4 regions of the Leisingera sp. ABM4_060 genome follow, and region 2 is predicted to be linked to each of the others. Evidence: riboswitches for the same ligand, from Rfam matches in the RefSeq annotation. Region 2 holds a riboswitch; each other region holds the start of a gene.

Region 1 (3,138 bases), 1.6 Mb from region 2:
CAGGACCGCCTGATCGCCGAGGTCGAAATCCGGCCGGAGGACATCGGCCACGTGGCAGTGGGCGACCCGGTTGAATTAAAGTCGACGACCTTTGATTCCAGGCAGTACGGGGTCCAGGCAGGCGAGGTGTTCGAAATCTCACCAAACTCGCGCCTCAATGACCGCAAAGAGGCGTACTTCGAGGTCCGGATTTCTTTTGCGGATGAAAATACCTCAGAAGTTTCCTTGAGCCGCCGGCTGACTGCCGGCATGGAAGTCAACGCGGCGATCCGGACTGGCGAGCGAACCGTTCTTGACTACGTGGTTTCTCCCATTACCGAACCGATCGGGCGCGCCTTCCGGGAGCGCTGATCATACGGCCTGGAGGAGAACAGGGAGGATACCGCGGCAATCCAGCCTGCTACCACCTCAAAGGGCGCTTCCCGCAGTAAGACCGTTTAAGAGTTGGAAGCGTTTTAGAAGCGCGGGCAAGAACGGAACTGTGGCGGGATGGCCTGCCGGCTCCTCCCGTCAGGCTTAACCAGAAGGCTTCGCCGTAATTTCCGGGCCTCCCGCGCAGCTTGTGGCGCAACAGTTCGGTGCAGGCCTTTTCAGTTCCGTGACGCGCGGCTTCTTTTGTGCAAACCCGTCCCCCTAGCCGGGAGCCGGGATCAAGTCCTCAAGCGTTCAACGGCAAGCGGGCAATGGACGAGACGCTTGACTCGCATATTCCGTTTTGCCATTCAGCCAAAGTGACCGGTTCCGCGAGTGTTTCAATGCGCAGCGGAAGAAATAGGGAACACGGTGAGGCGTACCCAAAAGGGACCAAATCCGTGACTGCCCCCGCAACTGTGAGCGGTGAGTGACGCTGAACATGCCACTGGGAAGTCTCCCGGGAAGGCCAGCCGAACCAGGACCCGCGAGTCAGGAGACCTGCCGGACACGAGGACCGAGGCTCCGCTTGCGGGGGCTCAACTCTTATCCACCGGACGCCGGGGTGCGCGTCTGGCCCGGGCGTTGTTTCGACAATTCCGTGCCGCTACTCCCCGTTGTTCATTCCTGATTGCAGGTGTGCCTGCGTCGTCGAATGAGGACGAAATGAAACTGAACTACCTGGCCGCAGCCCTGGCCGTTTCCCTGCCGGTTACCGCATCGGCGCATTTCCAGCTGAACTACACCGAAAACGCGCTGATCGAGAAGCCCGGCGACGTGCCGATGGGGCTGGTGTTCTGGCACCCGATGGCGAACGGCCATGCGATGGACATGGGCAAGCCCGAAGAATTCTTCATGATCCACAAGGGCGAAAAGACCGACCTGGCGGACCGCCTGGAGCCCGCCACCTTCAAGGGCGTCGAGAACGAAGCCTCAGCTTACAAGGCCTCGGTGCCGGTGAAACGCTCGGGCGATTATGTGGTGGTGACTGTGCCTGCGCCTTATTACGAGGAAAGCGAGGACATCTACATCCAGCAGATCGCCAAGGTTGTGCTGAACCGCAACACACTGCCCACCGACTGGGATCAGCCGGTTGGCCTGGCCACCGAAATCCTGCCGCTGAACAAGCCCTACAACGTCATCGTGGGCTCCACCTTCTCGGGCCAGGTTCTGGCCGACGGCAAGCCGGTTCCGGGTGCCGAGATTGAAATCGAATTCATGGCCGCCGAGCCGGATCTCGAGAAGTTCTCCACCACCAGCCCGACCGTGGGTGAGATGCCGGGCGGTGCGATTGTGGCCATCGCCGACCAGAACGGCGTGTTCTCCTTTGGCATTCCGAAAGCCGGCTACTGGGGCTTTGCAGCTCTGGGTTCCGGTCCGGCGACCGAGCACGACGGCAAGGAACTCAGCCAGGATGCGGTGCTGTGGATCCACGCTGAAGAGCTGAAGTGAAAGCAGACCGATGCATATCGTAGACGGCGCACTGTCTAACCCGGTTGTGATCGGCGGCGCGGTTGCCGCCGTCGGCGGTATTGCCATGGGTCTGCGCAGCCTGCCGCTGGAGCGTATTCCGGCGGCGGGGGTGCTATCCGCCAGTTTCTTTGTGGCCTCGCTGATCCATGTCCCGATCGGGCCCAGTTCGGTTCACCTGATCCTGAACGGGCTGGCCGGGCTGGTGCTGGGGTGGGCCGCCTTCCCGGCGCTGTTTGTCGGGTTGTTGCTGCAAGCGGTGTTCTTTGGTTTTGGCGGGCTGACCGTCCTGGGCGTGAACGCAGTGAACATTGCCTTGCCTGCGGTTCTCGTGGGGCTGATGTTCCGGCCGCTGCTGGCGCGCGGCTCGCCGCTGCAAGGGGCGGTCTGGGGCGGCATCGGCGGCGGGCTGGCGATTGCTCTGACAACGCTTGCCGTGGCGGTGTCGCTGATGCTGTCCGGCGACGAATTTATCCTGGCCGCCAAACTGGTGTTTTTCTCCCACATCCCGGTGATGGTGATCGAAGCGCTGCTGTCCGGCGCCGCCATCTTCCTGGCCCGCCGGGTGAAGCCCGAGTTGTTCATCGACACGAAAGGAAGCCTGGCATGATCCGCGTCTGCGTTCTGATCCTGGCGCTGCTGGCACCGCTGCCGGCCCTGGCGCACAATGTGATCTCCTCGGTGTTCCCGTCCGGTTCGGACATCGAGGGCGAGGTGGGGTTCTCCAATGGCGATATGGCCGCGGACCTGCTGATCGAAGTCTTTGACGAGGGGGGAGCGAAGCTGGGCGAAACCAGGACCGATGCCGAAGGCTTCTTTTTGTTCACCCCGGCATCGCCGGTAACGCATGTCTTCCGCGGCGATCTGGGCGCGGGTCACGTCGCGGAGATCACGATGGAAGCTGCGGAAGTCGCTGAGATCATGGGCGAAAGCCCAATCGAGACCGCAGCCAGCCCAGACGCGGCTCCGGCGGGGGCTGCCGGCCTCTCCGACCAATCCCGCGCCGAACTGGCCCGGATGCTGCGCACCGAGCTGCGGCCGCTGCGTCAGGAGCTGACCGCGTTCAAAAACAAGACAGACTTCCAGTCCGTTCTGGGCGGTATCGGCTATATCTTCGGCCTGTTCGGCCTGGGCTTCTACATTGCCGCACGGCGCAAAATCGGCGCCAGCGCATGACCTATGTGCTGACAGGCAGCGACGCGCCGCTCAGCGGGTTTGGCGGCTTCCGCGCGAAGGTCGCAAGGCTCGACCCCAGGG
Region 2 (3,138 bases):
TACTTCTTCCAAGGCACCGACGGGCGGATCATCTTCGCCATCCCCTATGAGGGCGACTTCACTCTGATTGGCACCACCGACGCCGACCATCCGGACCCGGACACCGCGCCGCAGTGCACCGAGGCCGAGCAGGACTATCTGGTTGATTTCGCATCGCAATACTTCGAGCAGCCGCTAAGCCGCGAGGACATCGTCTGGACTTACTCCGGCGTCCGCCCGCTTTATGATGACGGCGCCAGCTCGGCCACCGCAGCAACGCGTGAATACGTGCTGACATTGGACCAGGCGCAGGCACCGCTCTTGAATGTGTTTGGCGGCAAGATCACCACCTACCGCAAGCTGGCCGAGGCGGCGCTGGCAAAGATCGGCGAGGTCTTCCCGCAGCTGCCCGCCGACTGGACCGCGGGCGCGGCCCTGCCGGGCGGTGATTTCCCGGTGGCAGATGTGGAAAAGCTGAAAACCCGGCTCGCCAAGGAATACCCCTTCCTGACGCCCTATTGGGCGGCCCGGCTGATCCGTGCTTACGGGCTGGAGGCCTGGGCGGTACTGGGCGATGCCAAATCCGCCGGTGATCTGGGCCAGGACTTTGGCGCCACCATCACCACCCGCGAGCTTGACTGGGCAATTGCCCGGGAATGGGTGCGCGCAGGCGACGACTATCTGTGGCGCCGCACCAAGCTGGGCCTGCGCCTGGATAAGGCGCAGCGCGCCGCGGTGGATGCCTATATCAGCGAGAAAGCCGCGAGGCTGGCGGCTTAAGCGCGGAGGCAGGCGGGGCATCAAGACACGAGGGCACTCCCGCCCCTTTTCAAGGAACCAGAGGTTCCCTGAAAAGCATTGGGCCGGGCGGGGGCGCTGCCGCAGGCAGCGCCCCCGCCCCCGGCGATTTGCAAAGCAAAGCGCAAAACCTCAGGCCCGATCGGATTTGCCGCCTTTTGCCGCCTGTAAGAGATTAAAACTCCACACCCTTTTGCGCCTTCACCCCGGCGCGGAACGGGTGCTTGATCTGCCCCATCTCGGTCACCAGATCGGCGATCTCGATCAGCTCCTCCTTGGCGTTGCGCCCCGTCAGCACCACATGGGTCATCGGCGGTTTCTGCTCCACCAGGAACTCCAGCACCTCTTCCAGGTCCAGATACTCATAGCGCAGCGCAATGTTGATCTCATCCAGCAGCACCATGGTGTTACGCTCGTCCAGGATCATCTCCTTGGCCTTCTCCCAGCCCTTCTGCGCAGCAGCGATGTCCCGCGCCTTGTCCTGGGTCTCCCAGGTAAAGCCTTCGCCCATCGCGTAGAACTGGCAGAGATCGCTGAAGTTCTCCTCGATCAGGGTACGCTCGCCGGTCTGCCAGGCGCCCTTGATGAACTGCACCACGGCAGAGGGCATCCCATGCGCAATGCAGCGCATGATCATGCCGAAACCAGAAGACGATTTCCCCTTGCCCGGTCCGGTATGGACGATGATCAGGCCCTTCTCGCCCTCCTTGGTCTTCATCATCCGGTCGCGCGCGGCCTTCTTCTTGGCCATCTTCGAGGCGTGGCGGGCGGCTTCTTCCTCTGAAATGACGGTTTCAGACTTTTCGCTCATGGTGTGCTCCAGCTGTTTGACCCCATGTCTTGACAAAGAAGCCTGCCATAGCGCAAGGGGGTTCCGCTGGTTCCTGTGAAAACAGGCGAAGAGGGAATGTGAAGGCCGCAAGGCTCAAGCACAGCCGCCCCCGCGACCGTGACCGGATGAGGCCGCCATGCCACTGGGAGATCACCCCCGGGAAGGCAGGATGGCCGGCAAGGCCCCCGTGCCTTGGCATCCGCAAGCCGGGAGACCTGCCAGCAAGAGGAGAGATCAACGGGCAGACGGGGTGTTCTGCGACCGGGTGAGGGGCTGGCACGAGACAGTTCCTTTTCGGCCATCCCGCATGCCCTGCCGCGACAGGAGGCGCGCCGATGGCTGACGATATGGCGGATCAAGCTGCCAGCAAACCGGGACCGGTCACCCTGACCGTGTGCCTCACTTGCCGCAACGAAGGCGCCGACCCCGAGGCGACCCGCCCCGGCACCTTGCTGCATGACGCCCTGAAAGAGGCCGGCATGCCCGAGGGCGTTACCTTGCGCGGTGTCAAATGCCTGTCAGCCTGCTCGCGCAGCTGCACCGTGCTGCTGACCGGCGGCGAGGAACGCTGGAGCTATGTCTACGGCGACATGGACCCGGAGGAGCATATCCCAGAGATCCTGGCAGGCACTGCCGCCTATGCCGCCACCGCCGACGGCCTGGTGCCCTGGCGCGAGCGCCCCACCGCATTCCGCAAACAATCCGTTGCCCGCATCCCGCCGGCCGCCTTCCCTTCCGAGGAGTAATCATGAGCGATCTCAACAAGATCCCCGTCACCGTCATCACCGGCTTCCTGGGTGCAGGCAAGACCACCCTGATCCGCCACCTGATGCAGAACCCGCAAGGCAAGCGCCTGGCGGTTGTGGTGAACGAGTTCGGCACCGCCGGCGTCGACGGCGACATCCTGAAGTCCTGCGCCGATGACAATTGCCCGGCGGAAAACATCATGGAGCTGGCAAACGGCTGCATCTGCTGCACCGTCGCCGATGATTTCATCCCCACCATCGAACAGCTGATGGACCTGCCGGAGAAGCCCGATCACATCGTGATCGAAACCTCCGGCCTGGCCCTGCCCAAGCCGCTGCTGAAGGCCTTTGACTGGCCCGCGATCCGCTCCCGCATTACTGTCGACGGCGTGATCGCCCTGGCCGATGCCGAGGCCGTCGCCAAGGGCCAATTTGCCCCCGACCTGGATGCAGTTGCCGCCCAGCGCGAGGCGGATGACAGCATCGACCACGAAACCCCGCTCTCCGAGGTGTTCGAAGACCAGATCTCCTGCGCTGACATCGTGCTGCTGTCCAAGGCCGATCTGGCCGGCGACGCAGGCGTCGAGAAGGCCCGCGCGGTGATCGAGGCGGAAGCGCCGCGCAAGCTGCCGATCCTGCCGATGAGCGAAGGCGTCATCGACCCGCGCATCATCCTGGGCCTGGAAGCGGCTGCGGAAGATGATCTCGACGCCCGCCCCAGCCACCACGACGGCCACCACAACCATGAACATGACGATTTTGAAAGCATCGTTGTCGAAATGG
Region 3 (3,138 bases), 1.8 Mb from region 2:
CGCGCCAGACGGCGCGCGGAAGCTGAAGGAGGCGGTGTTCGGTGCTTCCGGCACGACCGAGACGCATTCCAGCATCTCGTCGTCCGTCCACGCCAGGGTTTCATCCAGCGTCTCGAAATTGGCCTGCAGTCCCATACGCTTACTCCGCCGCGATCAGGTGGCGGCCGGTCAGCGCGCGGGTCAGGTGATCGGCATACCAGTTGGAGAACTGGATGACGCCGCTCTCCTGCACTTCCGAATAGGGACCGGGCTCATAAGCGGGCGAGTTGATGCCGCGCTGGTTGTCCTCGACCACGATGCGGTCCTCGTCATTGGTATCGATCCAGACCTCGGTCAAGCGTTTCAGATCATAGTCCTGCCCCTCAACCGCATCCTTGTGCACCAGCCATTTGGTGGTGACTTCGGTTTCGGTGGGACTGATCGGGGTCACCCGGAACACGATGGAATGATCCGGCAGGAAGTGGTTCCAGGTGGTCGGGTAGTGGAATTTCAGCAATGTGCCCGCATCGGCGAACGGCACCCGGCCCAGCTTCTTCGTTACCGCCGCCTTGCCGTCCAGGGTATAGCTCTCGGCGCCCTCGTTCAGCGGCATCCGCGCCAGCCGGTGCTGACCGCGTTCGTCGATGGTAAAGGCGGACGGGACGCCCGCCGCCTCGATCCGGTCGAAATGCGTTTGCAAGTGCGCCGGTGTCTCGCCGCCTTCGATGCCGGTCACCGACGGGTCTTCCGGGAAGGTGCGGCACAGCGACGGGTGGTTGCCGCCGCAGTGATAGCACTCGCGGTTGTTCTCCCAGACCAGCTTCCAGTTGCCGTTCTCGATGATCGAGCTTTCATAGGCCACCTTGGCGTTACCCAGGTCATGCGGTTCCAGATACGGACGCGCCACAGCGGCAAAAGCATCGAAATCCGGCGCCTCATCGGCCAGACAGATATAGATCAGCCCCGCCAGATCACGGCAGTGCACCGGTTTCAGGCCATGCTTGGAGGCATCGAAGTCCGGCCCCATGTCACGCGCCCACAACAGCGAGCCGTCCAGCTCATAGGTCCACTGGTGGTAGGGGCAAACCAGCTTGGGCGAATTGCCTTTCTTGGCCTTGCACACAACCGAGCCGCGGTGGCGGCAGGCATTGTGGAAGGCGCGCACTTCGCCATCGGTGCCGCGCACGATGATGACATTGTAGGACCCCACCTGATGGGTCACGTAATTGCCCGCCTTCGGGATCTCGCAGGCCGGAATGGCAAACAGCCACTCGCGGTAGAAGATCTGGCGCATGTCCAGATCCAGAACCCCCGGATCGGTATAGAACGCCTGTTCCAGGGAATAGTTTTTCTGCCGGCCCATCAGCTTGGCCAGAATTTCGCTGTCCTGAAGCATCTGCTTCTCTCCTTTGCCGCATCCCCGCGGCGTCTTGGCTGGGTGCAGGCATGGGAAGAGAGATTGCAGGCCACGCGCCCGCAACCGCCCGACCGCCGCCCGCGGTTGACGTGTTTTCATGGCAAGGCTGGTTTCCGGACTGTCCCGGGGCCGCGTGGCGGCGGAGCCTGGCACCTTCCCGAGGCATGCGCCTCAGTGGTCTTTGCCAGGCCTGACCCGGGGTCACCGTTGCGGGGGCAGTGCCGGAGTTTCACCAGCTTCCCAATTCTCCGCCCCGAAAGGCGGCACCTTGCTGAGATGGAAAATGCCCGATCACGGGCCGGTCGGCGAAAACAAATCCGACCCGCCGAAACCGGAAAAAGACATGCATGTTTGCCGCTCTAAACCGCACAGGGTTGTCCAGAATCTCAAACCGGCACTCGCCAGCCTGTTTGCGGCAAGCGCTTATCTTTCATGCGTTTACCCGTTGCCCGCTGCCGCGAATTGATTCGCGGACACCCGAAAATGCGCCGGTCACTTGGAACTGGAACCACGATTAACTATATATCGTATAATTAATTGCGACTCAGGAGAACCAGATGACCACCGGCCACGTTTTCATCGCCACCAGCCTCGACGGCTTTGTGGCCCGCCAGGACCACTCGCTGGATTGGCTTTACAAACAGCCTGTTGCCGACGATGACGATGGCGGTTTTGCGGCCTTCATGGACAGCGTCGACGGGCTGGTCATGGGAACAGGATCATTCCGCACCCTGCTGGGGTTTGATGCATGGCCCTACGCCAAACCGGTTGTGGTGCTCAGCAGCAGCCTGACCGAACAGGACATTCCCGAGGAACTGAAGGACAAGGTACGCCTCAGCACCGCTGCACCCGCAGACCTTATGCAGGAACTGCAGGAAGAGGGCTGGAAACGCGCCTATATCGACGGCGGCCGGATGGTGCAGTCCTTCCTGCGGCAAGGGCTGATCGCGGATCTGACCATCACAACGGTCCCGATCCTGATCGGCAGCGGCATCCCGCTGTTCGGCAGCCTCGACCGTGACATCGACCTCCAGGTGGCAAGCTCCCGCACACTGCCCACCGGCATGGTCCAGACCACGTTCCGGGCGGCCTGACCCATGCCCCCGCGCAAAGGGCGCCCGCCCAGAGGCAGCCGGACCCTCAGCAAGGATGATGTGCTGAACCAGGCCCTGCAACTGCTCGACGAAGGCGGCAGCAAAGCTCTCACCTTCAAGGCACTGGCGGCGGCGCTTGGCGTCACCCCGATGGCCGTTGCCCATCACGCCGGCACCAGGGACGAGATGATTGCATCTCTCGTCGCCATTGCGTTCGAAGGTGCTGATGCACCGTCAGAAGCGGCAACGCCAAAACTGCGCCTGCGCGGTCTGATGACCCGCTACTGCACGCAGGTGACCCGGCACCCGGAGCTGGCGAAATGCATCCTGGAAAATCCGTCCTTAATCGGCCCCTCACTGACAAGGCTGACGCAGCTCATCGAGGCAGAGATTGCAGCCGCAGGCGTGACCGGCCCAGAAGCCCGCACCCTTCTGTGCCTGCTCGTGGACTACACACACGGGTTTGCCTTCGCCGCCGCTGCGGCACCTCGCGGGGCGCTTGCAGCTGGCGACTTCACCCCTGCTCTGGACTGGGTGCTCGACCGCATTGACTAAAAAACGCGGGCCATTCAAGCCCGCGCATCCGCTTGTGCCTTCCGGAACCGCCCAACCGGCGGCCTCTCATCACTTCGATTTCCAGCTGTCCAG
Region 4 (3,138 bases), 2.1 Mb from region 2:
AGCCAGCGTGCGAAATGCCGGTAAAAGCGCTGCGGCACCCCGGTTGCCCCGTTCAGCACCACAGCAGTCCGCGGCTGCCCGGCCGGCTGGTAAAGCCGCCCTGCCAGCACGGTGTCCCCGGAGGGAAACCGCAGCTCCTGCTCCCGCACTGCCGCTGTCTGATCTGCATTGCTGTCCAGCATTGCCGCCTCCTAGACCAATCGGTCCAGCAACATCACTGGACCAACCGGTCTATTGCTGTCAAGCTACCGCCATGGATGACGTGACGACAGCCGGACCCGCTCCGGCCCAGCCCCTGCCAACCCGCGAGCGGCTGATTCTGGCCGCCGCCAGCCTGTTCCGCAACAAAGGCTACAGCGGCACCGGGCTGGCCGAGCTTCTGACCGAAGCCGGGGCGCCCAAGGGTTCGCTCTACCACCATTTCCCTAACGGCAAATCCGACCTGGCGCTGGCGGCTGCCAATTGGGCGTCAGAGCAGATGCTGCAGCTGATCGATGCCTCTTTCACTCCTGCCCCCAGTTTTCAGGAAGGCGCCAAGACGGTCTGCTACAAGCTGGCCAAGCTGTTTGACATGCAGGGAAAATGGAGCGGCTGCCCGGTCTCGGCGACGCTGTTCGAAGGGCCGGAGAACGAGGCCTTCCACCAGCACGCCGCCCTGCTGTTCGAGGGCTGGATCAGCGCCACCGCGGCGCATGCGCGGCGCCTGGGCCTGGTGGAGGAAGAGGCCCGCGCGGCGGCGGAGACCTTCTATATCCTGCTGCAGGGCGGCTGGCAGCTGGCCCGGGTGCGGCGCGATTCGGATGTGATCCGCGGGCTGCACCTGCAGCTTCACCTGCCCCAGCCAAACCCAATGCAGGTGCAGAAAAACGATTGACAACTCAGGGATCCAGCCGCTACCGCTTGTGGCGATGGTTCCCGAGCCACAAAATCTTGTGTCCGGGATGAATAGGGAACACGGTGCGGCCTGCGCAAGCGGGTCAATTCCGAGACTGCCCCCGCAACTGTAAGCGGCGAGCGACCCCGATAGAGCCACTGGCCTTGATAAGGCCGGGAAGGATCGGGAAAGCGACGACCCGCAAGTCAGGAGACCTGCCATCGGATGTGAAACTCGAACCCGGGCGGGGTGTCCGGACAGGGTCTGATGGCACTGCGGGGCTCCCGCTATTTCATCCGGTCTCTTGTCCTGCAGGCTCCCCGCACCACGCGCGGAGGGCGCAATTATGATGTGGACCGACCAGACGCATTTCTATGCGGCAACGGATTGCAAATACCTGGGGCGGCCCTGCCCCGCGGCGGAGCGGATGATCGCCAAGCTGGCCGAGGCGATGACCAAGGCCAAGCCGCTGACCCAGGAAGATTTCGAAATCACCGGCACCACCGCGCTGGACGGCTGCCCGCGCAACTGCCCGGCGCAGTTCGTAGCCAGCCATGACCGGATCCGGCTTTACTGCGGCGTCGGCGAGGACGCGCCGCGTGAGGGGCTGGACCGGTTTGCCGATGCGATCCTCAGCCGCGATGGCACCGGCTTTGCTGCCTCGAAACTGGACGCCCGCCCCTGCGCGCTGATGGAGGCGCTGCCGAAAACGGCGGAGGCGCGGCGGGCGGAGCAGATGCTGGCGCTGTAACGCGCGACCCAGGCGCCGGCACCGGTTTCTGCGGGCGCCTTCTCATCCGGCTGACGGCATTGTGTTCTGCGCCGGGCTGGCCCGTCCGCAGGATCAGCTCTAGGCAATTCCCGCTATTCAGACTTTGAACACGGGGATTGCCGATGATTAGGACCTTTCTGCCCGCTGCTGCTGCCGTTCTTGCCTGCGCGGCGGCAGTTTCCGCCGCCGAACAGCCGCTGACCAGCAATGAGATCAAAGAACTGCTGACCGGGAAGACCATCGAAGGGCTGCATTTCGAGAGCCGTACCCGCCAGTATTTCTCGCAATCCGGGCTGACGCTCTGGATCAAGCAGGGCGACGCTGCCCCTTCGGAAGCACGCTACAAGATCGAAGACGGCCAGTATTGCTCCAGCTGGTCCGGGTTGTGGAACACACCGGAATGGGGCTGCTATGCCATCCTCAAGGATGCGGCGCAGGGGCTTTATTATTTCCACGGCGAGAATTTCCGGGCGCCTTTTATTGCCGGAGACGGGTTTGACCTGAGCTTCGACTAGAGGTCCCGTTCATGCCGCGGCGCGGGTCACAGGCCGGCAGGCCGCGCACCGGCACAGGCCCAGTCCAGCTGCGCATCCGTCTCTACTGCGCAGGGCCGCACGGCCCGCAGCCGTGCCAGTGCTTGCGCCGGATCTTCACCGCAGTCGATCATCAGCCGCAGCACCGCCATGCCGGAGCGCCCGCAGCCGCCCTTGCAATGCACCAGCACCCGGCCGCCGCCGCCCAGCGCCTGCCGGGCCGAGCGGCTGGCGGCGGCCCATTTCGCGTTCACCGCGGGCGGCGGCACCTGGAAATCCGGCACCGGCAGATGCAGCCAGCGGCAGGCCATGCTTTGGAGATCAACCCCCAGCCGCGGTGCGCCGGCGGCCACGTGCTCGGCTTCTGTGGTCATCGAAATCACCAGCCCCGGTTTCCACTGATAGATCTGGATCAGGTCGCTGCGGTAGTCGCCCGCACCGCCCGGCAGCCGGCACAGCGCCAGAATGCCGCCGCCCGCGGACAGCGCGTGGATGGTCAGCCCGGCCTGCGCCGCAGTTTCCTGCATGGCAGGCTTTGAAGTGTCTTCAGTTTGCATACCGCCTCCCCGGACGCTGCGCCCCTGCACTTCCCCCGCATTTCCCCCTGCCCGCAGCCTAGCTGCTAACCGCAGAAAGCCAAAGCGCTTTTGCAGCCCCCGGAATGCCGCCTTCTGCGGTGGACGAACGGGCTGCGCTTCAATACCCTGCGCGGAACGCGGGACACCCGCAAACCGAATCCGGCACGAGAAACCATGAACGATACCCCCAGCGGCACCACCGGCGGCACCGGCCAATCCCAATACCAGGTTCTGGCCCGCAAGTACCGGCCAGAGACCTTTGCCGATCTGGTGGGCCAGGACGCCATGGTGCGCACCCTGAAGAACGCCTTTGCCGCCGACCGCATCGCCCAGGCCTTCATCATGACCGGCATCCGCGGCACCGGCAAAACCACCACCGCC

Evidence for each region. A riboswitch is a leader RNA that binds a small molecule or an ion and turns the genes downstream of it on or off. The one in region 2 is predicted to bind cobalamin.
Region 1: another riboswitch for cobalamin. It lies ahead of ACXAEH_RS17215 (DUF4198 domain-containing protein); the one in region 2 lies ahead of ACXAEH_RS09525 (DUF1636 family protein).
Region 3: another riboswitch for cobalamin. It lies ahead of ACXAEH_RS17840 (aromatic ring-hydroxylating oxygenase subunit alpha); the one in region 2 lies ahead of ACXAEH_RS09525 (DUF1636 family protein).
Region 4: another riboswitch for cobalamin. It lies ahead of ACXAEH_RS19250 (hypothetical protein); the one in region 2 lies ahead of ACXAEH_RS09525 (DUF1636 family protein).

What each region holds. Positions count from the first base shown of each region.
Region 1 is NZ_JBSWTX010000001.1:3,561,289-3,564,426, forward strand. It holds gene ACXAEH_RS17210 (HlyD family type I secretion periplasmic adaptor subunit) at 1-351, shown strand, start outside; cobalamin riboswitch at 720-934, shown strand; gene ACXAEH_RS17215 (DUF4198 domain-containing protein) at 1,078-1,863, shown strand; gene cbiM (cobalt transporter CbiM) at 1,874-2,491, shown strand; gene ACXAEH_RS17225 (cobalt ABC transporter permease) at 2,488-3,057, shown strand; gene cbiQ (cobalt ECF transporter T component CbiQ) at 3,054-3,138, shown strand, end outside.
Region 2 is NZ_JBSWTX010000001.1:1,914,775-1,917,912, forward strand. It holds gene glpD (glycerol-3-phosphate dehydrogenase) at 1-759, shown strand, start outside; gene cobO (cob(I)yrinic acid a,c-diamide adenosyltransferase) at 953-1,588, opposite strand; cobalamin riboswitch at 1,639-1,846, shown strand; gene ACXAEH_RS09525 (DUF1636 family protein) at 1,945-2,355, shown strand; gene cobW (cobalamin biosynthesis protein CobW) at 2,358-3,138, shown strand, end outside.
Region 3 is NZ_JBSWTX010000001.1:3,699,830-3,702,967, reverse strand. It holds gene ACXAEH_RS17845 (FAD-binding oxidoreductase) at 1-135, opposite strand, end outside; gene ACXAEH_RS17840 (aromatic ring-hydroxylating oxygenase subunit alpha) at 140-1,375, opposite strand; cobalamin riboswitch at 1,484-1,682, opposite strand; gene ACXAEH_RS17835 (dihydrofolate reductase family protein) at 1,954-2,490, shown strand; gene ACXAEH_RS17830 (TetR/AcrR family transcriptional regulator) at 2,494-3,045, shown strand; gene ACXAEH_RS17825 (DUF1523 family protein) at 3,115-3,138, opposite strand, start outside.
Region 4 is NZ_JBSWTX010000001.1:3,978,331-3,981,468, reverse strand. It holds gene ACXAEH_RS19260 (alpha/beta hydrolase family protein) at 1-182, opposite strand, end outside; gene ACXAEH_RS19255 (TetR/AcrR family transcriptional regulator) at 254-874, shown strand; cobalamin riboswitch at 893-1,111, shown strand; gene ACXAEH_RS19250 (hypothetical protein) at 1,221-1,625, shown strand; gene ACXAEH_RS19245 (hypothetical protein) at 1,769-2,161, shown strand; gene ACXAEH_RS19240 (protein-tyrosine phosphatase family protein) at 2,188-2,736, opposite strand; gene ACXAEH_RS19235 (DNA polymerase III subunit gamma/tau) at 2,932-3,138, shown strand, end outside.